DNA from 2 places in the Shewanella marisflavi genome. Region 2 is predicted to be linked to the other one. Evidence: riboswitches for the same ligand, from Rfam matches in the RefSeq annotation. Region 2 holds a riboswitch; the other holds the start of a gene.

Region 1 (16,440 bases), 420 kb from region 2:
GGATATGGTCAGCGAAGTGAAGGCGATGGGTATGGAGACCTGCATGACCTTGGGTATGCTGTCTCCTTCTCAGGCAAAAGAGCTGGCCGACGCCGGTCTTGATTACTACAACCATAACCTTGATACCTCGCCAGAATACTATGGCGATATCATCACTACACGTACCTATCAGGACAGACTCAATACCCTGGACAATGTGCGCGCGGCGGGCATGAAGGTGTGCTCGGGCGGTATTGTGGGCATGGGCGAGCAGGCGAGCGATCGCGCCGGATTGTTGCAACAGCTGGCGAATATGGAGAAGCATCCCGAGTCTGTGCCCATTAATATGTTGGTTAAGGTTGCCGGTACCCCATTTGAGAATCTGGACGATCTCGACCCGCTGGAATTTGTGCGTACCATCGCCGTGGCCCGTATTGTGATGCCGCTTTCTCGCGTACGTCTGTCGGCTGGGCGTGAAAAGATGACCGATGAGCTGCAAGCCATGTGTTTCTTTGCTGGTGCCAATTCTATCTTCTACGGCTGTAAGCTGTTGACCACGAGTAACCCTGAAGAGAATGAAGATATGACGCTGTTTAAGCGTCTCGGACTGCATCCTGAGCAGGGCCAGGCGGCAACGGTAGAAGAGGAGAAGGCGGTGTTTGCCAAGGCTCAAGCGGTTAAAGACAAAGCAAGCCAAGCTTTCTACGACGCTGCGGCGCTATAGTCGCCCAGAACCCTTATCAGAGGCATGAATCAGAGCCATGACCAGACTCGATCATAAGATCCTCACTAAGATGCAGGCCGCCGAGGCCAGGGGGTTGCTCAGGCAACGAAAGCTGCTGAGCCAAACGGCCCAATCGCCTGGTCTGATAACTCATGAGCAGGAACTTAAGCGTAACTTTGCCAGCAATGATTATCTGGGGCTGAGTCAGTCTCCCGATTTGATCGCGGCGCTGGCAGAGGGAGCTAGGTGTTATGGTGTGGGCAGCGGCGCTTCGCCACTGGTGACCGGCTATAGTCAGGCACACTATGAGTTAGAGCAGGCCTTGTGTGAGGCCACAGGCCATGAGGCGGCCTTACTCTTTAGCAGTGGCTTTAGTGCTAACAGCGCCCTAATGAAGACGTTATTTGATAAAGAGGCGGTAGTGGTAGCCGATAAGCTAATCCACGCCTCCCTTATCGATGGCTTATTAGAGAGCGGCGCCGAGCTCAGGCGATTTGCCCATAATGATTTAGCGGCGGCTCAGCGTCTGGTGCAAAAGCATCAGCCTGTCGCTGTCGTCACAGAAAGCGTGTTTAGCATGGATGGCGATCAGGCACCTGTTCAAGCCCTGTATGATTTAGCTAAGGCGAATGATGCCTGGTTGATCGTCGATGATGCCCATGGTTTTGGGGTCTTGCCACTTGGCTCTGGACAGGCGATGACTGCCGCTTGCTGTGATATTCAAATCGTCACCTTTGGCAAGGCGCTTGGGTGCCAAGGCGCCGCCATTTTAGGCTCTCGCACCTGTATTGATTTCCTGGTAGCCCATGCCCGGGACTATATCTATTCTACCGCCTTGTCGCCGGCTAATGCCTACGTGGCAAAGCAGGCGGTGCAGCGGGTGGGAGAAGACAGTCAGCTGCGTGAGCGATTGAAACAGGTGGTCGATTATTTTCGCTATGTTTGTCAGCAGCAAGGTATCGAGCTGCTCGGCAGCGAGACTCCTATTCAGCCTTTGGTGGTTGGTGCCATCAACACCCTATCTGAGGTGAATGCTAACCTTAAAGCCGCCGGATTTTGGGTGGGTGCCATCAGACCGCCCACAGTGCCTCAGGGTAGCGCCAGGCTGAGGATCACCCTCAATGTTAATCATAGCCGGGCCGATATTGATGCCTTGGTGAAACAGCTTAATCTCGTGTTGAGGGAGCAAGGCGTAACAGATAAGCCAAAGGATGCCTAATTAGTGAGTAGTAGACTTGTGAGTACAGCAGTCGAGTTTTCTGCCCAAGCTGGGGTCAGCTGCGCCGATAAGATAGCGCGGCAATTTTCCCAGGCGGCAAGCCAGTATCAGCGCCACGATCTCTTGCAGCGTCAAAGCGCGGCCAGATTGCTAACTAAGATCACGCCTCAAGGGCGTTTGTTGGATCTGGGCTGTGGCCCGGGCACTGCTTTTGACGATAGCTCAAACAATACCCAGGTGATAGGTCTGGATATCGCCCCTGGCATGCTGTCACAGATGCAGGTAAGATTTCCCCATTTTGGCGCCCTATGCGCCGATGCTCAGGCACTGCCCTTGCAAGATGCCTGTATCGATACGCTTTACTCAAACTTAGCCCTGCAATGGTGCCGCGACTTTGACAGTGTTGTCACAGAGCTTACCCGAGTGGTGCGCGCTGAAGGCCAGTGTCATCTTGCTATAGTGGTCGATGGCAGCCTGCCTGAATTGCAAACTCTGGGGTTGAGAGTCAATCCCTTTGCCGAGCCCGATTCGCTTCTTAGCTGCTTCGATGAGGCAAATTGGCAAGTGGAAAGTGGCGTCGTAGAGTCCCTACAGGTGCATTTCGACGAGCTGAAATCCTTGCTTTACTCCATCAAAGGCGTTGGGGCTTCGGCGGCTGTAGATGGCGCTGCGCAGCAGACACAGTCGCAGCTTCGGGGACGTAAAGATTGGCAGGCGCTGAAGGCGCTTGCAGAGGGTTTGCGTCAGCCACAAGGCATCCCGCTGACTTATAAAATCTTATTTATTCATGCCAGCCGCAAAGGTTAGCTGAGGAAAGCTGTTATGCGCTATTTTATCGCCGGAACCGATACCGACAGTGGTAAGACATTGGTCGCCTCATCCTTGTTGTATCTTGCCAAGCAGCAGGGCAGTACGCTGGGCGTTAAGCCCATTGCGTCAGGTTGCGAGTTGACCACAGAGGGACTTAGAAATCCTGATGCCTTGGCTTTAATGGAACACTCGAGTGTGCGCCTGGATTATACACAAGTGAATCCTTTTGCCTTTGAACCTGCGATTGCGCCCCATATTGCGGCTAAGCAGCTTGGGGTAAACCTTGATGCTCAGACGGTCGCTGAGCATTTAGCGTCGCTACCTTTGATGGATGTGGATTTTGCTCTGGTTGAAGGAGCTGGTGGTTGGCGTCTGCCTCTAAACGAAAATCTGAGGCAAGCAGGTAAGATCAATCCTCAAGGGTTTCTCTCCTATGTGGTGTCGCAACTTGATATGCCTGTGATCTTAGTAGTTGGCGTGAAGCTGGGCTGTCTCAATCACGCCTTGTTAACCCAAGAAGCTATCCTTAATGACGGCGTGAGGATTGCGGGCTGGGTGGCAAATTGTGTCGATCCTCTAATGGATGTGACCAGTGATAATCTATCGACACTCACGACGTTAATGCAGGCACCCTGTTTAGGCATAATCCCTTACCTAGCAGAATCTAACGCCGAGAACGCTGCGCAATATCTTGATTTGAGCAAGTTATCGCCTGAATCAGCGTCAGTTGAGTAATTATTAATAAAGATTAACGGCTTATCTTTTTAAAGCCCTTAAATTTAAGATTCGCTTAATATGGGGCTTCTAGACTCCACATCAAGATCTACACTTTTAGGCGTGGATACACTCTCAATCCCATTGCCTGAAAAATTTTTTATGATTCCCCCCTTGAACTCTGTCAAAGTGGACATATTATGTCAGTTAGGTAGACAGATGACACATAGGGTGTCTCATATAGAAGCTTATAGGAGCTGACATGAAGCGTATTTTTTTATTGATAGCGACAAACATGGCAATTTTGCTGGTTGCGTCAATTGTGATGTCCATTCTCGGTGTTAACACATCGACCATGGGCGGCTTGTTAGTGTTTGCGGCGATCTTCGGTTTCGGTGGCGCCTTTATCAGTCTAGCGATCTCTAAGTGGATGGCGAAAAAGACCATGGGTTGTGAGGTGATCACGACTCCTCGTGACAACATGGAGTGCTGGCTGCTTGAAACTGTTGCGCGTCAAGCCGATCAGGCGGGTATCAAGATGCCTGAAGTGGCTATCTATCAGTCGCCAGAACTCAATGCCTTCGCCACAGGTCCGAGCAAAGATAACTCTTTGGTCGCCGTGAGTAGCGGGCTGTTATATGGCATGACGCAGGATGAGATTGAAGGGGTATTGGCCCACGAAGTAAGCCATGTGGCTAACGGTGATATGGTGACCCTGACGCTTATCCAAGGCGTGGTAAACACTTTTGTGATCTTTGCTGCCCGTGTAGTGGCAAGCATTATCGACAACTTCGTTTCCAGCAATGATGAAGAGGGCGAAGGTCTAGGTATGTTTGCCTACATGGCGGTTGTGTTTGTGCTTGATATGCTGTTTGGTATTCTGGCATCTATGATTGTGGCTTACTTCTCTCGTATTCGTGAGTTTAAGGCCGATGCTGGCGGTGCTAAGTTGGCGGGTAAGCATAAGATGATCGCAGCCCTTGATAGATTGCGTCAAGGCCCTGAAACGGGTGCGATGCCAGCGCAGATGGCGGCTTTCGGTATCAATGGTAAGAAGTCGATGGCTGAGCTGTTGATGAGCCATCCGCCACTTGAGAAGCGTATCGAAGCGTTACGTGCCCAGTAAAACAGGGTAGGTTAAAATGAAACGGGAGCTAATCGCTCCCGTTTTTCGTTTTTATCCATCAATTGCCATGATGAGGAGTTCGACTTGCCAAATCGCATGATATTAGTGTGATTTAGATCAAATTTGTTTGTAACTCTGTGGTTTGCGGCATAGATATTTGATTAAGTGCACGTTTTTAAGGAATTGCTGTTGTTACTATCGCCGCTAGAGAAAATTTGCCTATTTGCAAAACCTTAGCTATTTTAAGCTAAGTTGTGCAATTAGGAACAAGGCATGATGGGATATAACAACTAGACCCCACACAGCCAAACCAAACATAAAAGAGGATATTATCGTGAGCAATAAAATATTAAGTGCGTTATTTGGTGCAGGTTTGGCGGCACTTGCCTTGTCTCCTGCGGCAATGGCTGAACCTCAGGAACTTGCAGAAATGCACGCTGAGATGGAAGGTTGTGAAGCATGTCACGCCGATGGCGAGCCTTCTGCAGATGGTGCTCACGAGTTTGAGCAGTGCCAAAGCTGTCACGGTACCTTGTCTGAGATGGATGCAGTGCATAAGCCACACGACGGTAATCTGATGTGTGCTGACTGCCATGCTCCTCATGATTCTAACGTAGGTGACAAACCGACTTGTGACAGCTGTCATGATGACGGTCGTACTGCTGAATCTGTGCTGAAGTAAACAGATTTATAATGTGAAAAAACACCGACTTATCGTCGGTGTTTTTTTATGTCTGCAGCAAAGCGTAACTCCTTCCTTCTTCTGTTTTATTGACTTTCCTATCGCCGTTACTCTCTTTGCTTACTGCCGAATCTAAGTCGCTGAGACTCCTGTTTAGTAGAAAAGTATTAGTCCTATTTGCTGAATAGATACTTTGGCTAACTGGAGTTAATACTCATTGTGGACGTACAAGCTGTGACTTAGATAGATAATCTTGGCCACTAAAAGCAATCTGGTGCGTCAAATGACCCTAACTAAGCAGATGATTCCTAGTTTAAAAGCCGTTTTTTTGCGCAGTATAGTTAGCCGGTATTTATTTTTATTACTGAGTTTTGGCTTAAACTCGGTGACAGTTGTTGCTGCGGATCTTAGTGAGTTTAATGAGTTAGCAGGTGGCGGTGATCAGGCCATTATTTTCCAAAACGGAAATCTTTTACAGGGTGAGATAGTACAAACCGGTGTAGATAATAACGCAAGAATGTCACAGCTGGGCGAGGCAAATAGCGCGGATCTTCGTCAGCAAGGGATCGGTAATCAGGCCTATTTACTACAGCAGGGAGAGGCTATTGAAGCCAGTTTATTGCAGGTTGGCGTTAATAATAGTTTGATCGTGTCGCAATTGGGCGTGAGTTTATCGGTGGATGCCGAGCAACTAGGTAATGACAATCGCGCATTTGTACAACAATCTGGCGCCGACAATGGGGTGACTATTTACCAAAATGGCTCGGGTCATGGGGTTATCGTTACTCAATGGGGCAATGCACAGCGGGCAACTATTACCCAGGGTTATCGTTAAAACCCGGGAAATGATGAAATGTCGGGCGAATGTAACCTAGGCTAACGAATTATTCTGCTCATGCTTCATAAAATTAGCGCAATTAAGATGTTATTTTTTAAATCTATAGTTGTTATGATATATCGGTTGATGGAATACGCTAATAGCTAGTGACATGGAGTGAGCAGGATGTTCAAAGTGATAAATTGGGTAGTCGTTTCTCGGTCGCAACTCTTGATCGATCTATTGGAGACACGTTGGCCACAAGAGTTTTTGGTTAAATTGACAAAAGTGGCGCCTGAGTCTGTAGAAGTGACTATGAGTGAAGGGAATTACTCATTGGTTGTGATTGATTTGGCGACGATAGATGTACAGCGTGCCTATCAGTTACAAAAACAGATAGAGAAACGCTATAGTGCCCGCGTTGTGTTTCTACATTACCCCAAACTCATCGATGCACGATTTTTAATTTCTCCCATAACCGCCGCTGTATTTTATGGTGACGCCTCGCTAGAACAGATAGGTAAGGCGTTGGCGAATGTGCTGCGGGGGCAAACTATTATTCCTGCTGATTTGCTCAGTGCCACTTTGGATCAGGAACAGCTTGAAGGTACCGATAATCTTACCATTCGAGAGCGCGAGGTACTGCAAGCTTTATTAACCGGCAGCACCAATGTGGACATTGCCAATCAGCTGTTTGTCAGTGAGAGCACTATTAAAACTCACCTTTATCGTGTGTTTAGAAAAATAGGTGTGTCGAGTCGTGGTCAAGCTATTGCTTGGGCACAGACGCATCTGCATGAGGTACAGCAGTGATAGTCTTCGGCCGCTTACTCTTGTTAGCGGCCATTTCGGCACCCGTTTATTGTCAGGTGACTGATGTGGAGGAGCGTTCTCGCATGGCCGCGCAGAGCACCAGTGATGCCGCGCCTAGCCAGGAGTCAGATCTCATCGATGGTTTGATCCTCAACCGCGCTATGACGCGAATAGGCCACAGGTTTTATCGAGAATTTGTGGCCGCCTATCGCGATATTGGCGGTATGACGGACCATGGCGGCTTAAGCATTGTCGAGCTGGCTACAGCGCGAAGCGGTAGCAAGATCAGTGTACTGCACAATCGCAAGCCGGTGTTTGTGACAGTCGTTTCACCGGCAAGCCGTCAGCTGGATAAGCTGGCACTTCAGTCGGCAAAGCGGGTTGATGCGATTTTGAAGCAAAATAAGCAACAGGCGAGCTGGGCTCAGTGGTTGGATCCCGATTTAGCGCCTGATGAATTTTAATAGGGATATTGAATGATGAATCACGCTAAGCCTTATCTGGCTGTCGCTGTGCTATTGATGGGCACACTAAGCCTCAATAGTCAGGCAACACAGCTTATCTACACCCCAGTTAACCCCAATTTTGGCGGCAGCTACCTTAATGGCTCCTATCTGTTGGCCAATGCCTCAGCGCAAAATGATCATAAGGGCGGCTCAGGTTACACACCGCCAAGTGCGCTGGAACGAATGGCAAGTTCCTTAGAGTCTCGTTTAATGAGTCAGCTGTTTAACGATGCGGCCAATGGCGGCGAAGGCTACCTTAAAACCACAGATTTTGAGATTCAAGTAGTCAACGAAGATGGCATGCTGCTGGTGCATATTACCGATCTGCTTACTGGGGAAACGACAGTGATCGAAGTGGGTGGCCTGAGTGACAGTTCGAGTGTAGGTGGCTAAAAATGAAACATTTTTTAATAGTCATTAGCCTAGTGATCTTGGGCGGATGCTCAAGCACTAGTGAGCTTGAGCGAGTACAGGCCTCATCAAGTCTGATGCCAAAAGGTGAGAGTTATTACGATCTCATCAACTTACCCGCGCCTCAAGGTGTCATGCTCGCCGCTGTTTATGATTTTCGCGACCAGACGGGCCAGTATAAGCCGATCCCCTCGAGTAACTTCTCTACCGCCGTCCCCCAAAGCGGTACCGCCTTTTTGGCGCAGGCATTAAATGATTCAAGTTGGTTTATTCCGGTAGAGCGTGAGGGTCTGCAGAATCTGCTCACCGAGCGCAAAATTGTTAGGGCGGGTTTAAAAGGCGATGCCAACAAGCTCCCCCAGTTGAATTCGGCGCAGATTTTGATGGAGGGCGGTATTGTCGCCTATGACACAAATGTAAGAACTGGCGGGGCGGGTGCTCGCTATTTAGGCATAGGTGCCGCTACCCAGTTTAGGGTTGATACCGTCACGGTTAACCTGAGGGCTGTGGATATTCGAACCGGACGCTTGCTCAGCAGCGTGACGACGACTAAGTCTATCCTCTCTAAAGAGATCACCGCTGGTGTATTTAAGTTTATCGATGCCCAGGAGCTACTTGAATCAGAGCTGGGCTATACCTCCAATGAGCCAGTGAGTTTGTGCGTTGCTTCGGCAATTGAAAGTGCCGTAGTGCATATGATCGCCGATGGGATCTGGAAAGGTGCGTGGAATTTAGCGGATCAAGCCAGTGGCCTTCGCAGCCCAGTGTTACAAAAATATTGGTTAGAGGCACACTCGGAAGCCAGGGTGATGGCCAAAGTCAGCCAGGGATAAGTCAGTCAGAACAAGTCAAAACTGGATACATCTCTACTCTCTTGGTGGTTTAGGCAAGAAAAATGTACTTGATGTGCTTATTAAACGCTAGAAAACTGACGCAAAAAAAATAATGTGACTAAGTAATAGTTCTTATCACTTAGTGTGACTTAGTAGTTAATTTTAAAAAGATTATTGCCTTATTCTTTGTGTGTCTATGTCGAACTCAGCAAGCTTTTAGTACAATTCGTCAAGTTTTTGACTTGCTGAATAAAAAGCCATGAAAAAGTTAGCATTATTATTAGTGTTATTGCCTCTTTATGCACATGGAGTGGCACCTTTTGGTCTTAAATGGGGCGATGATGTTAGCCTGTATGAAGAGGCTAAGCATCAGGGAGATGATATTTGGGTGCAGACCCAAGTTGTACCTAAGGCCCTCTCTATCGCAGAACATTATTTGCTGTCCGGTGATGTGCAGCATGGCTTGTTGCAAGTTACCATGACGAGTTACAAATATGGCGTGCATGCTGATGAGCTAAATGATGATTTTCAAATCGTTAAACAGTCTCTTATTAAGTCTGGCTATCTAAAGACAGACTATGTTGCCAGTGAGTTGAGCTCTTATCAATGCGTGTTGCAGGGAACCTGTTCGGGTAAACGTTGGTATGCTATCGATGAAGACGGTACCTATGTTGCGCTCGAGCAGCTGGCAAAAACCCGCCAGGATGCCTATATCAAAATGACTTTCAAATCACCCGAGTTGATGGAGATTGAAGCCGAGCGCGAAGAGTTGAAGCAGCTCAAGCAGCAAGATAAATTAAATAGCGATAAATTAGCGTTCGATTAGATAACTGCTAGCACCTATAGTGGCCCGGCACCTTTAAGGTGGCGGGCTTTTTTTATGTATTAAACAGCTTAGCTGATATAAATTTCGCCACTCGATACAGGGCATAACTCCTTTATTTATATGACGGATCACAAAATGGTATTTTGTGAGTATACTGACAGGGTTAACCCTATATCGAGGATAGTGCAATGGCCGAAGAGACCATTTTCAGTAAAATTATTCGACGCGAAATCCCTGCCGATATTTTATATCAAGATGAATTAGTGACAGCTTTTAGAGATATTGAGCCAAAGGCACCGACGCACATTCTTATTGTGCCTAATCATTTGATCCCCACAGTGAATGATGTCAAGGCATCGGACGAAAAGGCCCTGGGCCGGATGATGACAGTGGCGGCAAAGCTCGCTGACGAGGCTGGTATTGCCGAAGATGGCTACCGCCTGATCATGAACTGCAATAAACATGGTGGGCAGGAAGTATTCCATATTCATATGCATCTGCTGGGCGGTGATTTCTTAGGCCCGCTAGTGTCTCGTCGCTAATGGCGATTGCTGAAAAACGCTGGAGAGCATATGAAGACAAATCCTGATTTTTTTCCGCTGACTGATTTGGCGACTCGCTTTGTGGACCAGCTGGTACAGTGTCGCCGTCTCGGCCTCAGCGTGCTTGAAGCCAGCGAACAGCATGTGTTGATCGAGCTTCCCTACAGTAGCGAATTGATTGGTTACCCCGATACAGGTGTGATCCACGGCGGCGTGATCACCACGCTTATGGATACCGCCAGTGGCACAGCAGTGGTCTGTAATATCTTTGACAAGTACAAGTCGCTGGAGTTGTCGCCAACCTTAGATCTGCGGGTCGATTATATGAAGGCCGCCGAGCCAAACAAGAGTGTCTACGGTTTTGCCGAGTGCTATAAATTGTCATCGAGCGTGGCTTTTACCCGGGCGATCGCCTATCAGGATTCTATCGATGATCCTATTGCCCATGCCGTGGGTTCATTTATGCGTATCAGTCCTGAAATGGTGGGTGAAGCCTTTAGACAGGCGCTAATGGGAGAGGGCCAATGACAGTACCTGAGCAAGATACCCACAAAGCTTTGAATGTTAAAGATATCGTTAAGAAGGCGACCGAGCTTAATGATTTCGGCCATCTCTTAGATCACGTACCTTATGCTAAGTTTATTGGTATGCAGGTGGTGCGTTTCGGTGATGAGTTGGTGTTTCAGTTACCCAAAAAAGATGAAAATATCGGCAACCCTACCTTACCAGCACTCCATGGTGGCGTGATTGCCGGATTTATGGAAATGTCGGCTATTGTGCAGTTAATGGTGTTTATGCAAACCACTAAGGTGCCTAAGATCGTCGATTTCTCGATAGACTATTTAAGGGCGGGACACCATAGAGATAGTTTTGCCGAGTGTAAAATTACCCGTCAGGGCCGCCGTGTGGCCAATGTGAATATCAACTGCTGGCAAACCAATCGTAAGGCGCTCATTGCCACTGCCCGAGCCCACTTTTTGATTGAGTGATCAGATACGCTTCGGCGTGTAAGGAGAATACTGATGAAGAAGGGATTAGCCATAGTTGCCATTCTGTTCGGGCTGAGTGCCTGTGCGCCCCATACCGGCGGGATCATGGCGAGCTCTACCGGTGAAAGCAGGGTTGATAACCGCTCCTTTCATTCCGACGTGGATGTCACAGGAGTCCTGACTGTAGTAGATGCGGGATTTTTAAGGGCCCGCGGCACTATTATCAGTAAGGCAAAGACAGATTTGCAGCTGCAATATAAGTTTACCTGGTATGACATTAACGGCGCCACCATCGAAGATGAGGGAGTTAGCTGGAAGTCCCTTAAGTTACATGGCAAGCAGCAGATGCAGGTGACCGCTTTGTCCCCCAATGCTAATGCAGTGCGTTGTGAGCTCTATGTTAGACAGGCCTATTCAAACTAAGGTCGCTATATATTGATTAAAACGTCGGCATTGCCGGCGTTTTTTTATGGGCCATGCGCAAAATATGCGTTAAAAATGTCAACTCTTTGTATGACTCATGTATAATCGGCCTCGCCAAGGGGTGTTAACGCCAAGCTAAAGGCTTCGCATTGACTGAGATGTTCGCTAGACAAACCCTTAGAACCTGATCCGGCTAATACCGGCGTAGGAATGGGCCACAACACTAGATTTAACACTATCTAACTGTGCATTCTTTCTCGCTTTTTTAAGTGCCGGATCTCAATATTTATTTGAGGTCCTATGTTTACATTAAAATCCTATTCTCCTGTCGCCCTTGCCGTGGCGGCTGCATTAACCCAAACCACCGTTTTCGCCAGCGATACGCCTGTCACCACAGATGAGATGGAAGTGATTGTTGTCACCTCCGACTTTCGTCAGTCGAGCTTAGATAAGGTGCCTTCCAGCATTAGCGTTATCGAGCAGCAGCAGATAGAAGATGAAGGGGCGCAGCATTTTGAAGATGTGCTCAACTCTATTGCTAACTTTAACTGGTCTGGCGGCAGCTCCAGAGCCAAATATTTTCAGATCCGCGGAGTGGGTGAGCAGGAAGAGTATCAGGGAGCGCCTAACTCTTCTGTGGGTTACATCATAGACGATATCGATCTGTCGGGTCTGGGGATGGTCTCCAGCATGTATGACCTGCAGCAGGTGGAAGTACTGCGCGGACCGCAAGGGACGCGATATGGAGCTAACGCTTTGGCAGGCCTTATCTACCTTAAGAGTAACGACCCGACCTCAGTATTTGAGCATGGCGCCGAGCTGCAGCTAGGTGACGATAATCTGCGTACCTTTAGCGGCTTTAGTTCAGGCCCCTTAAGTGATTCAGGCAAGTTGTTGTATCGCGTGTCGCTGCAACAACATGATCAAAATGGCTACCGAGATAACCTTTACCTGGGCCGTGATGATACCAATGCGCGGGATGAATTTACCGGGCGCATCAAACTGCGCTGGTATGCCACCGATGATTTAGTGGCCGATTTCAACCTGATGCACGCCAATTTCAATAACGGCTATGATGCCTGGACATTAGATAATAACGGTTTTGATACCTTAACCGATGAACCGGGCGTGGATAAGCAGCGCACTACGGGCGGCTCGCTAAAATTGACCTATTCGGGCGCCGAGCATTTCGAGTTGGTCTCCTTAAGCTCTATGGCACAAAGTGATACTCATCATGGCTATGATGGTGACTGGGCCAACCCTGAATATTGGGCGGCGCGCAGTTGTGACGGGGAGCCGTGTCAGTATGACTATACCTGGAACAAACTGGGGGATCGAACCACGCTATCGCAAGAGTTTCGTCTAAGCTCGACGGATGCAGGTCGACTCTTTAACGACAGTACCGACTGGTTGGTGGGCATCTATGGTCTCAGGCTCACCGAAGACAACGACACCCTTGAATTCTATAACGGCTGGGAAGATGGGCTGACTGCCGAATATGAGGCAACCAATTTAGCACTCTTCGGTCAGTTAGATAGCGAGCTAGGTCAGGGCTATGCGCTCTCTGTCGGTGTACGCTTCGAGCGCCGTGAAAGCGAATACAGTGACTCGGCCGAAGATGCCTTTGCACCATCGGAAAACATGTGGGGCGGTCATATCGCCCTGAGTAAAGCCTTGAGCGATCAGCATCAAGCCTATGCCCGTATTGCCAGAGGATATAAGGCTGGTGGCTTTAACATGTCACTTCCCTTATCGCTAAGCGACAAAAAAGAGTTCCAGGCAGAGACCTTGTATAACTATGAGCTTGGCATCAAGTCTGAGTGGCTCGATGGTGATGCAAGCACCCATTTCTCCCTCTTCTACATGGACAGACGGGATCAACAGGTCTCGGCTTCTCAGCAAAATCCCGATGAGCCACAGAAATTTATCCTATACGTCGAAAACGCGGGCAGCTCACACAACTATGGTGCCGAGCTTGAAGCCAACTGGTATGCCACCGATAACTTAAAACTCTATGGCACACTGGGCTGGCTCGAGACAGCCTATGGCGATTATGTCTACCAGGATAAATATGGTGGGGAAGTGGATTTGAGCGGACGCGAATTGGCTCACTCGCCTAACTTTACCTACAGTGCTGGCGCCACCTATCGTAGTGAAATGGGCTGGTTTGTTAACTTAACGACCAGTGGGAAGAGTAAGTTCTACTACTCTGACAGTAACGACTCTCAGTCTGAGGCCTATACCTTGTTTAATGCCCGCTTAGGCTATGAGACAGAGACCTGGTCGGCTTATCTGTGGGGACGCAACCTGCTTGATGAAAAGTACGGCGTGCGCGGTTTCTATTTCGGTAATGAGCCTGATAACGGCTGGGCGGATAAACAATATATTCGTTACGGCGATCCGCGTCAGCTAGGCGTCACCCTTAACGTCAAATTCATGTAATAACCCTCACTAAGGGGCGAGCATTCAATCGCCCCCAAAAGGAGCTAAGATGAAACTAACAGCTGAAATCAGCATGTATCCGTTAAAGGATAATTATATCGACCCCATTCAATGGTTTATCGATAGGGTAGATACCTATGCCAATATCGAGCGGCGAACCAATGCTATGGCCACACAGGTGTGCGGCGAGTATGGCGAGGTGATGGCGATGCTGGCAACCGAAATGCAGGCGGCACATGAGAAGTGGGGCAAGGCGGTATTTGTGGTCAAGTTTATTGGCGGCGAGTTGGATCTCTCTCACCAACAGTAATTCAAGACTGACCCACTGATAACAGGAGCGATGCTTAAGCTATGACAGATCTCTGGTCTGCCTTATTGGCGACACTTTCCGGCGCCTTCGCCGAGGCCAATGGCCTGACAGCCTGGGAAGCCGTGGCGGTATTACTGGCCTTGGCCTATCTGGCGCTCGCCATGCGCGGCAACATCTGGTGCTGGGCGGCAGCCTTAGTGAGTACGGCTATCTATACCGTGCTGTTTTGGGAGGTCTCTTTGCTGATGGAGTCGCTGCTAAATGTCTATTACATGGTGATGGCGGTTTATGGCTTCTGGCTGTGGCGATACGGTGGTGGCGATGATAACGGCGTAGAAGTGGTTAGCTGGTCGCTAGGGCGACACCTCTATCTTATTCTGGCTACCAGCGTCGTTTCCTTAGTGGTCGGTCACTTGATGGCCAGTTACACCCAGGCGTCCTATCCCTATCTCGATGCAGCAACCAGCTGCTTTGCCGTGATGACAACTTACCTGGTGGCCCGTAAAGTACTGGAAAATTGGCTTTATTGGGTAGTGATCGACCTTGTTTCCATCTACCTGTATCTCAATAAGGGACTGATGCTGACCTCTTTGCTGTTTATTCTGTATGTGGGCATGGCCATAGGTGGTTACTTTTTGTGGCGCACCAGCATGCATCAGGGGATGGGCGAGGATGGCGCTTACTCCTATGATTAAGCTGCCTTGTTACCCTTTACGCATAAGTAAGGGCCACTATGGCGCTTAATCGTCAACAGGCAACAACTTGGTTGCAATGCCATCTGCCTTCTAATGTACTAAGCGAGGTGGAAAGGGTTTTCGCAAAGCTGGGTTGCTACATAGATGACAGCTGGGTAGTCGCTCCCTTGTCCCGCGGTCTGAGTAATCAGAACTATCACCTAGTGACTGGCAACGGGCAGTTTGTGCTGCGGATCAATAGCCAGGCCAGCAGTCAGATCTGCAAGCGAGACGATGAGGTGATGAATTGGCGCCTGGCCCAAACAGCGCAACTGGCGCCTGAGTTACTTTATGTGTCAGACGACAGTCGTTTTTATCTGAGTCGCTATATTCAGACCCAGCAGGACTGGAGTCAGCTAATGACGGCTAATCCCGCTCATCCGCTTATAGAGGAACATGAGTGTTGGCCTGGTGGCGAGCAGGCGCTGTTGAGGCTGCTGAAAGGGCTCAGCGAACTGCCGTTACCGGCTAATTCTATGTCGGTAGGGGAACAGTGGCATAGCTATTATCAGCAGCTTCAAACGATGGCCGATGGCCCAAGTTTGCCCGAAAGTTACCAGCAGGCATGGCAGCAGAGATGGCAGGCACTAAAGGCCCTTAGCGAGCGAGTCGATGAGTTACTGCTGAGCTTAGATGCCTGCATGGTGTCACCCCAATACAGTCACAGGGACTTGAATCCTCATAACCTGTTGATGAGTGAGGGGCGTCTGTGGTGTATCGATTATGAATATGCCTGTAGCTCCCATCCTCTAGTGGATCTTGCCAGTGTACTGGCGAGCCACAGGCTCTCCTCAAACCAGCGTCATAGTTTGATCTTGGGCTACCTAAGCGAACACCCCCACCTTAACGACAGGGCGCAGGCAGCGATTCCAAACGCGGTCGCCCTCTACTGGATGTTTGCAGCCTGTTGGGCTCTGCTGATGGCAAGTCAGGGGGGGGCATGCTTTCAAGGCGTGCAGACCGAGCCTGATGCGAGTCTGCCCCATAGTGTGGCTGACTACCTGCAATGTTTCGATGACTTTATGGCGTTAATAGCCTAATTCTATTCAGAACTCTCATTTTTAGTGTCATAGACTATCTTCAAATAGACAGATTTGACGCGATTGATTTATCGGCCGAAATTTAAATCCTCTGATTTGGGTCTATTAGGTCATAACAAATTAATGAGAGAGTAAGCTATGCAGAAGTTGTACGCCCAATTTATTAAAGCCATAGGTCAGGTAGACGGGATCGCGGCCTTGGCCCTCAGACTCTATCTGGCGCCGGTTCTCATGCAAGCTGGCTACAATAAGCTGTCCAATTTTAGCGATACGGCGGCCTGGTTTGGTAATGCCGAGTGGGGTCTTGGCTTGCCAATGCCCGAGGTGATGGTGGCTCTGGCTGCAGGCAGTGAGTTTTTGGGGGGCATATTGTTGATCCTGGGCTTAGCCACCCGACTGATATCTATCCCCTTGATGGTCACCATGGCGGTGGCGGCCTTTAGCGTGCATTGGAAGAATGGCTGGTTAGCGATAGCCGATCCTAACTCCTGGCTGGCCAA
Region 2 (16,440 bases):
CACCTCCCCAGCCACCTTGGGCGTTACAGGGTCAGGCAACTGACGCTGCTGCTCACTCTTACCCGCATCAATTAATGGCTGCATCTCTTTGGGTGTCATCACGCTCTGCTGACGCTCTTGAGCCAGTTCAGCTTTTGCCGCATTCATCTTGCGCAGCGCCTCGCTGGCTACACGAATATCCGCCATAGAGGGCGTCATAGGCGCCATTGCAGCGGCGTAAACCTGCTTCATCTTATTCAAGGTCGCTAGCGGATCACCTGGCACCGAGGAGATATCGATTGCCACCTCACCATCGACGGCGTAACGACGACCATCGCTTCCCTGCTCATATTTGAAACTCGGGCTGCGTGCAAAAGTACCGCCAACACTGGCATGAGCCTGCTCATGGGCTCTCACCTCAGCGTCACGTTTTGCCAGCGCCTGCAACTCGGCCTCCTGTGCCCTATCTAACTGCTCAGCATCAACCTCTTTGTCCTTAAAGGGATCATAGCCTTGCTGCTCCCGCGCATCTGTCTGACTAAAGACATTAGCTCCTGAACCTTCTTGCGCGGCGGGATCACCGGCGGATTCGCCCGCATCCTCTTGTGCTGGATTAAAGATCGTTTCCACCTGATCTTTAGCAAAGATATTACCAATCCCATTGGCTTCACCTGTGTCTGCAGCGCTCGTTTCACTCGCACCTGAGCCAGTGTTTATTCGCCCTTGGCTAGCAGCTGGATTAGCGGCGACTTGGCCAGGCGCGCGATTAATCAGTCCATTTACCCCTAGCGCCCCTTGAGACAGGCTATAGCCACCGCGGCTTTGCTTGCTTACAGAACTATTGCTGTCGTTGATATTAACCAAGCTATTAGTGGGCGATAGATCTGCCTTAAGAGTCGCGGTTTGACCTGATAACCCCGCACTGCCAATACTCGCCGTGATAGGGGAAGATGCAGACGTCACAGGAGATTGCGTGGCTAATGTTTGTGAGCCATGTGTTTGTGAGCCATGTGTTTGTGAGCCTTGTGTTTGCGGGGCTAGCGTTTGTGGAGCTAAATGTTGCGCAGTCAGTGTTTGCGCCGAAGAAACTGGCGTTACTGAAGCACTGACTGAAGGATTTGAACTGAAGCGCTGACCAAGTGAAGACGGCGAAGCATTTAATCGCATCGCCGTTAGAGATGGCGCAGTCATGACGCCGGTCATGGGGTTACACCTTAATGTCTATCACTGTACCTAGGGTTTCATTTGCTGTTTCGAGCACTTCTACCGCAGCTTCCCCTTGGTTTTTCGACTCGATGGCTGACACTAAAGCCCCGGTTTTATCGGTCGCACTAACGGGATTGGTTGTTTCTGTCGAACCCGCCTCACTCGTTTGAGGCTGACTGGGTTTTGCCACATCAACCGTTGCCTGCGTCAGGCCTGATTGCGCACCTTTTAAGCCCGCTAACCCGGATGAAAAACTTGATGGTATTTCCATAATCTAACGCCTCTTTAGGCAAGTCACAGTTATGGCTAATTATTAACCAAAAGCCAACGAATGTACAGGCTTTCACGCCAGGGTAGTTATCTGTTTGAATTGATTAGCTTGCCCCTATCCAGTTGGCTTCCCAATCTTTCCATACCGGAGTAAAGCCCCGCTGCCTAAGGACCTTGACCACCTCGGCTGCACTGCGCTCATCACTGATCTCAAACTGATCCAATTGAGCATCAGGATTTACATAACCGCCAGGCTCTGTACGGCTTCCGGCGCTCATCTGAGTGATCCCAAGGCCAAGCAGATTATCGCGTAACTTAGGTGTCTCTCGGGTGGAGAGGCTGATCTCCAACTGCTCATTAAACAGTCTGAAGGCGCAAATTAGCTGTACTAATCCCCGATCAGACAGTTGCACCTTAGGCGTAATGCCCCCGACACAGGGCCTTAACCTCGGCAGTGAAATACTGTAGCGACTGCGCCAGAACCGCCGCTCGAGATAATCGAGATGGTGCCCCATCAACAGCGCGTCCATACGCCAATCATCCAAGCCTAAGAGGACCCCAAGCCCTATCTTATCCACGCCGGCCTGGGCGATACGCTCAGGCGATTCTAGACGATAGCCATAGTCTTGCTTGTTGCCCCTCAGGTGATGTTTCTGGTAGGTGGTGGGGTCATAGGTCTCCTGATACAACATAACGGCATCCAACCCTCTTGCCACCAGTGCGTCGTAAGCCTTTGTGCTCAAGGGCTGCACCTCCATGGCCACATGACTAAACTGCGCCTTTACCTGTGGCAGCACGGACGAAAAATAGTCCAGCCCCACCTTAGTCTCATGCTCGCCGGAGACTAAGAGAATCGAGTCGAATCCCTGAGGCTTGATCACCGCCATTTCGGCGGCTAGTTCCTCAGCGCTCAATACCTTGCGCTTAAGCTTGTTACTCATGGTAAAACCACAATAATCGCACTCATTGGCACAGAGATTAGACAGATACAGGGGCAGATAGAGACCTATGTTGTGACCAAAACGCCGCCGAGTCAAAGCCGCAGCTCGCTGAGCCATCAGCTCAATATAAGCTTCGGCAGCCGGAGAAAGTAGCGCTAACAGATGATCAAGATTGCCCTGCTCCCCCGCAATTGCCGCTTCAACCTGGGCTGGTGTGGTCGAATACAGCCTTAACTTCAAGGTCTCTCTGGAAAGCTTAGCTAGCTGCTGAATAAAACTCATCAATCAGACTCCGCTAAAAATCCAGTCAGCGACTGCTGTGGGCTGGTGCCTATCGCCCTGGCGTGTACCTCGGCCAATCCTGCTTCATAAGCCTTACGCCCAGTCGCAACCGCCTCGGCAAAACAAAGCGCCATTTTTACCGGATCCCGACTGGCAGCAATCGCTGTATTGACCAGTACGGCGCTCGCCCCCATCTCCATCGCAGCCATGGCCTGTGAAGGGGTTCCTATTCCCGCATCCACCACTACGGGGACATTGGCCTGCTCTATGATGATCTTCAAAAAAGTAGCGGTTGCGAGTCCCTGATTAGAACCAATGGGGCTGCCTAAAGGCATCACAGCGGCGCAGCCCACCTCTTCCAATGCTCGGCACAACACGGGATCGGCATGCACATAGGGTAAAACCGTAAAACCGCGTTCACACAACACCTTAGCGGCATTAAAGGTTTCAATAGGATCGGGCATCAGGTATTTGGGATCCGGATGGATCTCAAGTTTCACCCAAGAGGTCCCCAGCACTTCCCGCGCCAACTCGGCGGCAAAAATTGCCTCCTTGGCATTGCGGGCACCAGAAGTATTGGGTAGCAACTTAACACCACTTTGCCGCAGGGGAGCAAGAATATCGTCAAAGCCACCTTTAATATCGACACGTTTCATTGCCAAGGTCACCAGTTGCGAGCTACTGGCAGCCAAGGCCGCGAGCATCTGATTAGCAGAGGAAAACTTGCCCGTGCCAGTGAATAAACGCGATGAGAACTGAGTATCGCCTAGGGTTAACATATTATCCTCCTGCCACTACACCAAAAATTTCAACCACATCATCTGCTTCACACTCAGTCACAGCCCACTGTGACTTAGGTACTAGCTCACCGCCGCGCACTAATGCCACGCTGTCCAAATTGATCGATTGCGCCATTAACATTGCCAGCAAGCTGGTCCCTGTTGGCAGCGTTACCGGCAGGCCGTTGACACTTATTCTGATCTCACTCATCTATCTCTCCTTTGCCATGTCGGCGCACACAGGGCAGTGAGGATCGCGCCGTAATCTCACCTTGTGCATCTCTGCCATTAGGCCGTTATATCGCTGCATTTCCCCTAGCCCACCCAGTTCCATGATCAGCTTAAGGGCCAGTAGCGCCTGCATCGATGCCATAGTGCCGACCATAGGCCCCAGCACACCAAGGGTTGAGCAGTTTTCACTGACTCTTAGTTCGGCGGGAAAAACACAGTGATAGCAGCCCGCCTCAGGCGCCCTTGATAAATCGAAGGCCATCAACTGACCACTGAAATGCGCAGCAGAGCCCACGACATTGGGCAGATTGGCTGCTACGCACGCAGCATTCACACAGTGGCGGGTGGCAAAGTTATCACTGCAATCCAGTACCAGATCCACATCACCGAAGAGCGTCCTGGCATTTTGCCGATTAAGGCGCTCAGTCTTGGCTGTTATCTGGCAAATATCAGCATTGTAATGACCTGAACCTAGTTTTTGCTGAGCCACCAAGGCTTTGTACTTGCCGCAATCATCAAGGGAGAACAGTAACTGGCGCGGCAAGTTACTCAGCTCAACCTTGTCGTCATCGATGAGCGTCAGCCCACCAATGCCGGCCGCGCTCAGATACTGGGCGCAAAGCTGACCTAAACCACCTATCCCGACTATCGCTACGCGAGCCGCCATCAGGCATTGCTGGCCGTCTTCGCCCACTTCCGGCAATAAGATCTGCCGAGAAAACTGGATAAATTGTTGATCAGCTAGCGGCATCGCCATTCTCCCAAAGCCTGAGTAACTCAAGATAGGCATCGCCAGGCGAAGCAGCCTGGGTTACCGCCCTGACAAGCGCCACGGCGTCGACACCTGTCGCTTTAACGGCTTCGAGTCGCGATTTATCTATGCCGCCAATCGCCACCCGCGGACATCCGGGGTCAAAAAGAGCCACCAGATGCTTGAGGTTCTCTAGCCCCTGCGCCTTTGACGGCATTGACTTGGTAGGAGTTGGGAAGATATGCCCTAGAGCGATATAAGATGGCTTGAGTTGGCACGCCAGCGCCATCTCAAATACTCCGTGACTCGAGAGCCCAAGCGCCATCCCTGCGTTGGCAATTGCCTCAAGATCGGCATCAAACAGATCTTCCTGACCCAGATGGACACCAAATGCGCCGTGTTTTACCGCCAATTGCCAATGGTCATTGATAAAGAGCTGAGCGCCATACTCTCTCCCAAGAGCAATGGCATCAATTATCTGACGCTCTAGCTCATCTGTGGTGCTTAGCTGTTTTATCCTAAGCTGCACCGTGCTGGCTCCTGCTGCCAGCACCTGTGATAGGGTCTTGACATCACCTACCACGGGATAGATACCGATCGGCTGGGTTAACGCAGGAAAGCTAAGCGCAAGGCCATGAGGAGTATGGTGTGAAATATGCCTTAGAAAATCGGGGCCCTTGCAGTTTTCTGCATCGATTAAGCTTATCTTAGCGAGGCTTTTCAACCTCTTAGGCCAGCCACAACGCTCTAGTGGCCCCGAGCCTGCGCCTACCGGGCTGGCCGCCGCGATCCCTTGACCAACATAGGCTTTAGCCAGTAAGACCGCATCATGCAACACCAAGCCATGAGCGAGAAAGCTCGCAATTGCCGATGAGAGCGTGCAGCCGCTACCGTGGTGGTTTGGGTTATCACTTCGCTCGCTACTAAGGCGAAATCCCCTATGCTGATGCAAAGCTGAGGTATGAGGTACCTTATGGCAGACAAAATGATCCTCGGCGTACTGCGCTTGCCAAAAGGCCCCCTTATCGCCGCCGGTTATCAAGAGGTTACAGCCCAGATAATGGGCTAAATTCTGCGCCTTAGCAGAGATCCCGCCACTATCATCACCCACTAACGCCGACAGTGCCTCAAATTCCTGGCCATTGGGAGTGATCAGGGTAAGTAGCTGCCCGAACGGGGAAAAATCCAGCCCCTTATCAGCCTCAGCACTGACAAGCGTGTCTCCACAGGAAGCCACCATCACAGGATCTAGTATGATAGGGACCTGATAACCAGTGACCTTGGCGTGTGATGTAAAATGCGTCGCCAGCCAATCGGCAAGCAGATCAATCTGACGCTGATTCGCCAGCAAGCCAATTTTTATCGCCTTTGGCGGCAGGTCAACCAGCAAGGTGTTGAGTTGATTGAGCAGCAAGGCGTCGCTGACCGGCTCAACACCATTGACCGCTACCGAATTTTGCGCGGTCACACAGGTGATCACGCTGCAGCCATGACCGCCGAGATCCGCTATGGTTGCCAGATCCGCTTGAATCCCGGCGCCGCCACCACTGTCTGAACCGGCTATGGTCCAGACGATAGGTTTAGCACTGCCCATGGCTATACCTCTTCAACGTCGGCCATTGTGGCACTGTGATAAAGGGCGCCACCGGTCTGCTTAAACTGCGCCGACATCTTCTCCATCCCTTGCTGGATCTGTGTCTGAGGCGCTGCCTCATAAGCCTGGCTGTGCTGTACCTCAATCGCCTGCGCCTGACTCTCTTGCGCCGCGGCGTACTCACGTACTTCCTGGGTGATTTTCATTGAGCAAAACTTAGGGCCACACATGGAGCAGAAATGGGCAACTTTGGCCGATTCTTGAGGTAAGGACTCATCGTGATAAGCCCTGGCGGTATCGGGATCTAATCCCAGGTTGTACTGATCCTCCCAGCGAAACTCGAACCTTGCCTTCGACAAGGCATTGTCGCGGATCTGAGCGCCAGGATGCCCCTTGGCCACATCCCCGGCGTGGGCCGCTATCTTGTAGGCGATCAGTCCCTGTTTCACATCTTCCTTATTGGGCAGTCCCAGATGCTCCTTAGGGGTGACGTAACAGAGCATCGCACAGCCATACCAAGCAATCATAGCCGCGCCGATCCCCGAGGTGAAATGATCATAACCTGGCGCGATATCTGTGGTTTGCGGGCCTAAGGTATAAAAAGGTGCCTCATCACACAGCTCGAGCTGCTTATCCATGTTCTCTTTGATCAGCTGCATCGGGATATGCCCCGGGCCTTCTATGATAGTTTGCACATCGTGTTGCCAGGCGCGCTTAACCAGCTCCCCTAAGGTTTCAAGCTCAGCAAACTGCGCTTCATCGTTCGCATCGGCAATGGAACCTGGGCGCATACCATCCCCAAGAGACAAAGAGACATCGTAGGCCGCGCACAACTTACAGATCTCATCAAAGTGCTCATAGAGGAAGTTCTCTTTATGATGAGAGAGACACCACTTGGCCATGATAGAACCGCCGCGGGATACAATACCGGTCAAACGTTTCGCCGTCATGGGCACATAACGCAGTAAGACACCGGCGTGAATAGTAAAATAGTCCACCCCCTGCTCCGCCTGCTCAATCAGGGTATCCCTGAAGATCTCCCAGGTGAGATCTTCGGCAATGCCGTTGACCTTCTCCAGCGCCTGATAGATGGGAACCGTGCCTATGGGCACAGGCGAGTTACGAATGATCCACTCGCGAGTCTCGTGGATATAGCGACCGGTTGAAAGATCCATTACAGTATCGGCGCCCCAACGCGTCGCCCACACCAACTTCTCCACCTCCTCTTCGATAGAGGAAGTCACCGCGGAATTCCCTATATTGGCGTTGACCTTGACCAGAAAATTGCGACCAATGATCATCGGCTCGGCTTCTGGGTGATTGATATTTAAAGGAATGATCGCCCGGCCAGCGGCCAGTTCCTGACGGACAAACTCTGGGGTTATCGCCTGGCCCACCTTGGCGCCAAAGCTTTCCCCTGCTGCGCGCTGGGTCAACACCTCATCGATCACAGTATCGCGAGCCATATTTTCCCGCAGGGCCACATATTCCATCTCAGGGGTGATAATGCCGCGTCTGGCGTAGTGCATCTGGGTTACCACCTTGCCATCTTTAGCGCGTCTCGGTCTTGGCAGATGTTCAAACCTTAAGTGATCCAGTCCCTCATCGGCCAAACGTTGCTGGGTAAAACCCGAGCTTGCCTGACTTAGCGTCTGGGTATCGTCCCGCTCTGCGATCCAAGTACTGCGCAGCTTATCCAGACCGCGACGCACATTGATATCTGCCTTAGGGTCTGAATAGGGACCGGCACAGTCATAAACCTTGATTGGCGGATTCTTTGCAACAATGGGCGCCGATTGGGTACCACCAATCAGGGTATCGGACTGATGGATCTGGCGCATGGCAACCTTGAGGTCGGCTCGACTCCCCTGCAAGTAGATCTTCTCTGAATTGGCATGTTGTAGCGGTTTTAGATTATCGATAAAGGCCTGGGCCCGGGCTCGAGTTTCACGACGTGTTGACATAAGCAATCTCACTATTGAGTTAAATGAAGTTGCTTGTCTGGAGAAGTTGGCGTTGAGGGCATTAACCACGGACGATATAAGATGATCGCACCAGGTCAAAAATATGGTTTGATAGGCAAGTTCAAGGGCAAATTATCGCCTACAAATTAGCCTTTACCAAGGTCATATTATGCTTGTTTCCTTCGCAGGGACTAACCTGATCAGGTTCAACGGATCCCGAATTAACGGTCTCAGCCTAATGGCACTCCGACAAGAGGTGCCCAGTATAGACCTAAGCCTTAGCGATAAACAAGCCCTTAACTCACGAGGTTAGAAGCAAATAAATCAAACGAAATAAATCAATATAAACAGCAATATAAAATATAAATGCTCGCTAAAATTGATTTTGTGGTGAAAAAAAATCATCTTAGTTATTGCTTTTCTGGCTAACGCCCATCAGCTCAAGGTGCCTGTCTAACGAGGCCTTAATCGCCTGCTTCACCTTGTCTTCACCACACTTAAAAGGAAACCCCAGGTTCTGTGCGTGAGGATTGATAGGAGTCGCGACGTTAACCACCCGGTAACAGGTATCACCAAGCTTAACGATACGATTCGGGTCCAATTTACTGTCCAGGGTAATTGCCGTGTTATATTCATCGATTTTTGGCAGGGCTAACTGCGCCATCTGCCCATCCATCTCGCTTATCGATTTGGGCATTGTCGCCGCATCGGCCGCGCGCTGTACCAGCTTATCGATCAAGGCTTGACGATGCCTGGCCAGATAGTCTCCGGTGATGACGCCGAGCTCCCCAGCAAAAGGCCGCTGTTGAGGCGGCGCGTTATATTCTGTTAGATCTGGCGCCTCAAAGGTGAACCCTTGTTCTGCCACTCTCCTTGGCAGCTCTGGGTCGATATCATGGCTTTTTGCCTGACTCTTCTCGGCGCCGGCCGTCTGAGTTTGCTCATTACCCCGATCAGGACTGTGCTTCTGGATCAGTTGCTTCTGCGGGGGCGAGGCGCCAGGTGATTTCAGTTGGGATAGCGAGGTGAGACTCTGCTCCTCGGTAACAGGCTCAACTAATTGAGACTCAGATGATGTTTTTAGCGGCCCTGCTTGATTGGCTAATTCACGCGTGGTCATGGCCTCAAGTTGGGCAGCGCTCAGCATATAGGCACTTATCGCCTTGGTAGACGGCTCAGCGCGAGAGACGGGGCCATGGTATAACGGATAACGCCAATTAAGCATGGACAGTAGAAACAGATGTAGCAGCAAGACACCGAGCACAAGCATAAGATCTGTTAAGCTTATCCCTAGGAACTTATGCTGGCGCCGCTGGTGCTCAGCACTCTCCTCAAGCAAATCGAGGCAGGTTAGCGCAAGTGGCTCAGGACATACGGCGTTAAGCTTAATCGCCGACCAATGATACTCTTGTTCTGGTTGCCTTGGTTTATGCAGCTCCTGTGGCGTCACTTGCAAGAGGGACAGATCCTTTCCTTAGGTAACTTAGCGCTTTAGAGGCTAAGCTTGACCCATAAGTTCCACGTCCTGTTATAGGTGGACACTATATATATTAAAGTAATTTAAAATCAAACATTAAGAGTCACCTTAAACTTTTAAGCTTACATATGTACGCTAAAGTATTTCATTTGCGATAGCATACTGTTAGACTCAGCTTGAGGTCTAACCAGTCAATAGAGAGCATGATGCCGTCCCAAGAACTCCCCTTAAACCAAGCTGATCCCCTAGTGTCAATCGCCGCGCCCTATAGCCGCTCTGAAGAGCTGGCCAATGCGATGAGCCATGGACTCGGGGTGCTTGCCGGTATTCTGGCATTGATTTTTTCAATGATGAAAGGTTGGGATAGTCTCAGCGATCTGCAACTGGGTGGTATGTTGATCTACTGCCTGAGTATCATACTCCTGTTTCTCTGCTCAACCTTGTACCACAGCGTGTCTGATCCCAAGCTAAAACATAAGCTGAAGATTGCCGATCACTGCGCCATCTATCTGCTCATCGCCGGCACCTATACCCCACTCATGCTGATCCAATTAGGCAGCGCCGAAGCCGATGGAATATTGCTCGCCATCTGGTGTCTGGCACTCGGCGGGATCTTGTTTAAGACACTCTTTATCCACAGATTTAAGATCTTTAGTCTGGTGCTCTATCTGGTAATGGGTTGGTTGTGCGTTATCGTCATGAAACAACTGCTTGAGGCCATGAGCACCCTAGGTTTTCAGCTATTAATGGCCGGCGGGATTTTTTATAGTGTTGGGGTGATCTTCTATGTGGGTAAACGCATCCCCTATAATCATGCCATCTGGCATCTGTTTGTGCTGGCAGGAGCGCTCAGTCATTTTCTATGTGTCTATCTGACGGTGCTTTGACTTGACTATGCTCTGACATAAAGGCGTCAAACGCCGCATCCAGAACTTGCGCTTCATCTGACATCTCCATACCTCTTAGCAGGCTGATGATGCACTCTATGGTGCACAAGCCCTGATCCACCTGATTGCGCCTTAAACGATAACGAGAAGTGGATGCCTCTGACAGGCTTAAGCGCCGCGCCTGTTGCAGATAGGGGCTCTGACGGACCATCTTTCTGGCTTCCTGCCAGGTGGCATCCAAAATAATGATCTGCTGTGGTAACGGCGTCTGAGCCTCCTCTACTAAGGCTTCAAGGGTAAACGCTGGCGGGCTTTCATCACTTGGCGGAAAGAGTAACAGCGCCTCACCCGACTCGCAGGCCTGCTTAAGCCAAGCATCGGGCTCAACCCGTGACCAAGGCACACGGCGGCATAACTCAGGAAAATGCTGCAACGCCAGCGTGCCCGTATTGGAGGGACGCTCATATTCCCGCGCATGTGTGAGCAGTATAAATTTCATTTAACTAACTTCTTTGCGGTTTGCAGGCTCGATAAAGGCGCCAGTATACCCTAGCCAGGCGAGTGAGGTTAGCCTGGCGTCGACATAAATTAACGAGTATTTACGACATGTTAAGCAAGCTAGCGAAAGTCTCTCGCTTTTGGCTCAAAATTATTCACCATAGTAGAAACATCTATTAATCTGCCCGCAATGATATGACTCACCCCAGATTGGGTCTCAAGTATGCCCACTACCTTTAATATTTTTGATGTCAAAAAAGGCTGACGCTGCGCCCTGGCCGTTGCACTCCATACGATCACATTGATGTTACCCGTCTCATCCTCTAGGGTCACAAAGGTCACCCCCGAGGCGGTACCCGGACGCTGACGCCCCACTACCACGCCGGCGACATGTACCAACTGACCATGACGGCAATCCACCAATTGGGCCGCGCTTAAACACTCCTTTAGCTCTCCCCGCTCTCTGAGCTGCGCTATCACATGACGGCCCAGACTCAAACCAAGGTGGCGATAGTCGCTCTGCATGGCAGCCATCTCACTCGGCGCAGCCAACACTACCTGACTGCTCACAGGGGGTAAATCATCAAACAGCGGCAGACTCGGCTGGTACGCACTCAACTGCCAACGCGCCTGATACCTGTGCCCAGCCACAGTAAGCAGAGCATCGGCACTGGCAAGCAGCGTCAGGCAGGCAGAAGAGAGTCCGATCTCATACAACTGCTCGACCCGGGTAAAACCTGTCTCGGGACGCGCCTTAAGCAATCGGTCAATATCGGCCTGTTGCAGCCCCTTCACCTGGCGAAATCCTAGACGAATCGCCGCCCCCTGCTCCGCTTCAATCTCCACCAAACGATTGTCCCAATCACTGTGATTCACACACACAGGCAACACCATCACCCCATGGCGCTGTACATCCTGAATTAACTGCGACGGGCTATAAAAACCCATTGGCTGGCTGTTGAGTAAGGCGCAGCAAAACGCCGCCGGGTAATGATACTTAAGGTAGGCCGACGCATAGGCCAGCAAGGCAAAACTGGCAGAATGAGATTCGGGAAAACCATACTCGCCAAACCCTTTAATCTGCCGATAAATCTGCTCGGCAAAGCTCTTGCTATAACCCCGTTTCGCCATGCCGTTAAGGAGCTTGGTTTCAAACTGTGCCAGTTCACCGGTCCGCTTCCAGCTCGCCATCGCCCGGCGCAGCTGATCGGCCTCACCACCGCTAAATCCGGCCGCCACCATGGCCAGTTGGATCACCTGCTCCTGAAAGATAGGCACCCCCATGGTGCGCGACAGCACTGACTGCACCTCAGGGCTGGGATATTCCACAGTCTCCAGTCCATCGCGGCGACGCAGATAGGGATGCACCATATCACCTTGAATAGGACCCGGCCTGACGATGGCAATCTGCACCACAAGATCGTAATAACAAGCGGGTTTTAATCTGGGCAACATGGCACTCTGTGCCCGAGATTCGATCTGAAACACCCCTATGCTATCGCCAGCCTGCAACATGGCATAAACCTCGGCTTGTTCCCACTCCAGATCGGCCATGGTAAAGGGACGCTCAGGTGTACTTAACAGGGCGAAGGTTTTACGGATCGCCGTCAACATGCCCAGCGCCAGAATATCAACCTTTAGCAAGCCAAGGCTCTCAAGATCATCCTTATCCCACTGGATCACAGTGCGATCGACCATGGCCGCATTCTCAATCGGCACCAACTCAGACAAGGGGCCGGCTGAGATAATAAAGCCACCCACATGCTGCGACAGATGACGAGGAAATCCGATAAGGCTCTGCACCAGCGGCAGTAGCATACGCCCTCGCCCCGACTCTGGTAGCATGGCGGCGAGTTGAGCAGTCCAATGCTGCTTGGGATCGCGGCGATCGATCTTTTTTATCATAATGGCGATCTGCTCGGCATCTATCCCCAACACCTTGCCCACATCACCCATGGCACTCTTAAAGCGATAGCAGATCACCGCCGCTGCCAGGGCAGTCCGCTCCCGGCCATACTTGCGATAAATATATTGAATCACCTCCTCGCGCCGTTCATGCTCAAAATCCACATCGATATCCGGCGGCTCATTACGCTCTTTAGAGATGAAACGCTCGAACAACATGTTAATCTTGGTGGGGTCAACCTCAGTGATCCCCAAGCAGTAGCACACCACAGAGTTGGCTGCCGAGCCCCGCCCCTGATGCAGAATCTGCTGTGACTTGGCAAAGCAAACGATGTCATAGATGGTCAAGAAGAAATATTCATAACCCATCGCCTTGATAAGCGTTAACTCCTTTTCATACTGCAACCTGACCTTGTCAGGCACCCCCTCGGGAAAGCGCCGCTTGGCCCCCTCTCTCACGGCTTGGGCCAGGTACTCACAGGCCTGCATGCCAGCCGGTACCACCTCCGCGGGGTATTCATACTTAAGCTCATCTAAAGAGAAGTGACACTGGCGCGCCAGTGCAAGCCCCTTGTCTATCCAGGCCTGAGGATAACGCTTATATTGCGCCGCAATGGGTTTAAGGCTCGCCTCGGCATTGATAGAACATAGGGCCGCCCCACTGTCGAGATCCCGCCCATGAGCAATGCAGGTGAGTACATCAAGCAGTGGCTGACGAGAAGCGTCATGCATCCGTACGCCACCTGTGGCAACACAGGGAATGGTCAGCACCTCGCCCAGTCTTTGCCACAATTGCAAGTGAAGCGCTTCGCCCGGCAACAAGAGCCGCTCCATCAAGAGGTGCAACCGGGTTGAAAACGCCCGCTTTAGCTCTGCGCCAATCTGTCGCAGATGTTCCTGATATACCACCAGCAGTTCTCCCTCATCCAACGCAGTGCTAAGCGTTAGCTGAAATTGGGCCAAGGAAGGAGGCCGCCATAACACTAGGCTCTCTTGCTGTTTCAAGAGGCTATTGAGACTCACCTTGTACTCCCCCTTTCCCTGACTGCGTCTTGCCTGGGTGATCAGTGCGCTGATCTCCCCATAGGCTACGCGGCTGGGTGCCAGCAGGACGAACAGGCCCTCATCGAGATGAAACTCGGCACCTAAGATCAATTTAAGATCGCAGCGCTTGGCCGCTTCGTGAGCCTTCACCACCCCGGCAAAGGAACATTCATCGGTCAATGCCAGCGCCTGATAGCCCAGCAGGCTGGCCTGCTCCACCAGCTCATGGGGATGGGAGGCGCCGCGCAGGAAGCTGTAATTAGAGAGTGCATGCAGCTCGGCGTACATTAAGCAAACCATCCCTGTAAAAATAACCCCTGAGGCGTGCGAAACACCCAGCACAGTCCACCTTGCTCCATTTGAGCCAGGTAATAATCTCGCGGCGCCTCATTCCCCCAGGGAGAGAGCAGGCGCTCGGGTCCCTTTAGCAGAGTCACTTGTTCTGGCAAGATAGGTTCTGGCTGACGCAGCAACCAGCTGGGGCGGATTCGCCCATCACAGCTCCCCTGGGCCAGATCAACTTGCAACCCCGCACTCTCACTCAGAGCACGTGTCTTTCCCTGATAACTGGCCTTGGGCTCGGCGCACTCATGACTGCTTTGCCAAGCTGCACCTTGGGGCGTCTGGCGCCATTGTGAAAAGGAGCGGCTCTGCCAACTGTGTTCAGGAAGATGATGGCTGCAATTGCTAACGCCCTTCACCTTCTCGGCGCCCAAGCGAGCCTCAAGCAGAGATAACAGCCGCATACTCACATCTGACTTGCCCTGACTCTGGTACCAGTTAGGGGTTTGTACCGCCAGCGCGACTAAGGTATCGGCTTCGACCTCCAGGCTGATCACGGGCGCCGCTAAGGACAAGCTGTCGAGCTGCACGCGGCACAGCTTGAGCAAGGCATCGGCCCTGTGCTCGGCAAAAGGATAGCGGATATCGCAGCGCAGCGGCGTCATCGTCAGGTCGCGAAACACTAAGGTCAAACGTAAAGCCAATACTGCCTGCTGACGCTGCATAAGATAGCTCGATAAGGTTGCGAGCATGCGACTCAGTGGAAACGCCAGTCCTTCGAGATGACTCACCTCATAGAGCAAGGCAAGCTTATGCTGATAGCTCTCGGGCGGTTGATAGAATCTGTGCACCTGAGGTAACTGACCTTTAAGCTGGGCAAGTAGGGTCAGCATCGCCTCTCCAAAGCGTTCACCCAACTCACTCAGGGGCAAGGCGAGTAACTCCTGCGTCTGTGTTAGCCCCATGTTTTCACAGGCGCGCTGCACCGAGAGCGGTAAGGGTAAGGCTGAGATAGCCAGAGGCGCCAGCTGCATTAGAGTCACTTGAGGCAAGACCTGCTGTGTGTTTTCCTCCTCGCCAACACGGGCCTGTGCGTCAGCTGCTTGGGCGACTTCCTCCCCCGCTTTAGCCTCAAGGGTCACATCTTTTTGAGTGAATATGAGCCGCTCCGGCCACGACATGGGCTGATATCTGGCCCCCAACTGTGCCAGCAAGGGATTCTGAGCTAAGGCAAACTGACATTCGAGACCATAAGCGACTGCGGCGCTATGATATTGCCTTAACAGCTGATTTAAACTGCCAAAGACTTTCACCATGGAGCCCACCTCAAACAACAAAGTATCTGTCACCTGTAGCTGATCATCTCGCTTGCTCCCATCGAAGGGACACACCATGGGCACCACTCTGGCGCTATAAGCATAACTCCATTGACACAGCCAATCGCTGGCGCTCTGACTGAGGCTATTATCATAGGTCAATAGCTGCAGTGATGGGCAGAGGGTCTGCGCCGTGGCGATGCTCTGGCCCACCTCTACCCCTTGGTTGGCTGCTGCCTGAGAACTGAGCAATATTTGGCTCGATTGACGCTCATAAAGAGCCAATGCCGCGCCAGGCTCTATCCCCTGATGGTAGCTTTGATATTGAAGTAGCCAATGGGGAAAATATACCGCCAGCCACAACATCTAAGTGCTCCAGGGCCCTTGCACAACCTGTCCTCCCGCCAGAGACGAAGGCGTATCGCCCTTCAGACTCTGCGCCAGCAGTTCAGGTAGCAAAGACAAGCTAAACTTAGGCGCAGGCCAGCCACCACGGCGCTTAAGAATATCCACCTGAGTGGCGAAAGCAGAGGACTTCCCCGCCAGCTCTGGCTGCAGGGCTAGCCGTAGCGGCACAGGATGTGGCTGCACCTTGAGCTTACTCGGTAGATAACAGACACACAGGCTCTCTCCCTTCTCACAGGCAAGTTGCAAACGTCTGGCCTGACTCGTGCTGAGCTGATCGAGCCAACATAACACCAAGGGAGATACGCCGCTGGTTAAGATCTGTTCGAGCGCCCACAGCTGCTCTTTAGGCACCTGGGTATCCACCCACAACAGACGGCTGACATCTATACCCTGCATAAGCAGCTGCTGAGGGTAAGGCACATGTGGCGGCGCCACCAGACTCACCAGACTTGCAGCACCGCTTTGCCGCGAACGGCTGGGAATTAATCGGCGCATAAGGGGGAGCACAAGGCTTAGCTCGCCTATACCCTCACAGCTATAGAAGATCTCGCACAGTCCATGGGCCGGCCAGCCCCCATGCCCCAGATAACGATTAAGCTCGGGATAACCGCTATCTTGACCCAACG

What was found. A riboswitch is a leader RNA that binds a small molecule or an ion and turns the genes downstream of it on or off. The one in region 2 is predicted to bind thiamine pyrophosphate.
Region 1: another riboswitch for thiamine pyrophosphate. It lies ahead of CFF01_RS10690 (TonB-dependent receptor); the one in region 2 lies ahead of thiC (phosphomethylpyrimidine synthase ThiC).

Annotation. Positions count from the first base shown of each region.
Region 1 covers NZ_CP022272.1:2,440,543-2,456,982, reverse strand. Annotated here, with positions in the region: gene bioB (biotin synthase BioB) at 1-703, shown strand, start outside; gene CFF01_RS10765 (aminotransferase class I/II-fold pyridoxal phosphate-dependent enzyme) at 741-1,922, shown strand; gene CFF01_RS10760 (methyltransferase domain-containing protein) at 1,926-2,729, shown strand; gene bioD (dethiobiotin synthase) at 2,745-3,467, shown strand; gene htpX (protease HtpX) at 3,709-4,572, shown strand; gene cctA (tetraheme c-type cytochrome CctA) at 4,907-5,254, shown strand; gene CFF01_RS10740 (curlin) at 5,538-6,089, shown strand; gene CFF01_RS10735 (response regulator transcription factor) at 6,258-6,884, shown strand; gene CFF01_RS10730 (curli production assembly/transport protein CsgE) at 6,881-7,348, shown strand; gene CFF01_RS10725 (curli assembly protein CsgF) at 7,364-7,783, shown strand; gene CFF01_RS10720 (CsgG/HfaB family protein) at 7,786-8,634, shown strand; gene CFF01_RS10715 (hypothetical protein) at 8,894-9,460, shown strand; gene hinT (purine nucleoside phosphoramidase) at 9,649-10,002, shown strand; gene CFF01_RS10705 (PaaI family thioesterase) at 10,033-10,530, shown strand; gene CFF01_RS10700 (PaaI family thioesterase) at 10,527-10,991, shown strand; gene CFF01_RS10695 (YcfL family protein) at 11,025-11,414, shown strand; TPP riboswitch at 11,522-11,642, shown strand; gene CFF01_RS10690 (TonB-dependent receptor) at 11,715-13,856, shown strand; gene CFF01_RS10685 (hypothetical protein) at 13,906-14,166, shown strand; gene pnuC (nicotinamide riboside transporter PnuC) at 14,208-14,861, shown strand; gene CFF01_RS10675 (phosphotransferase) at 14,900-15,940, shown strand; gene CFF01_RS10670 (HvfX family Cu-binding RiPP maturation protein) at 16,079-16,440, shown strand, end outside.
Region 2 covers NZ_CP022272.1:2,016,546-2,032,985, reverse strand. Annotated here, with positions in the region: gene CFF01_RS08835 (putative metalloprotease CJM1_0395 family protein) at 1-1,146, opposite strand, end outside; gene CFF01_RS08830 (hypothetical protein) at 1,187-1,456, opposite strand; gene thiH (2-iminoacetate synthase ThiH) at 1,560-2,678, opposite strand; gene CFF01_RS08820 (thiazole synthase) at 2,678-3,457, opposite strand; gene thiS (sulfur carrier protein ThiS) at 3,459-3,668, opposite strand; gene CFF01_RS08810 (HesA/MoeB/ThiF family protein) at 3,669-4,439, opposite strand; gene thiE (thiamine phosphate synthase) at 4,426-6,033, opposite strand; gene thiC (phosphomethylpyrimidine synthase ThiC) at 6,036-7,997, opposite strand; TPP riboswitch at 8,158-8,256, opposite strand; gene CFF01_RS08795 (hypothetical protein) at 8,404-9,447, opposite strand; gene trhA (PAQR family membrane homeostasis protein TrhA) at 9,681-10,361, shown strand; gene CFF01_RS08785 (tRNA-uridine aminocarboxypropyltransferase) at 10,324-10,860, opposite strand; gene CFF01_RS08780 (error-prone DNA polymerase) at 10,980-14,096, opposite strand; gene CFF01_RS08775 (Y-family DNA polymerase) at 14,096-15,772, opposite strand; gene imuA (translesion DNA synthesis-associated protein ImuA) at 15,773-16,440, opposite strand, start outside.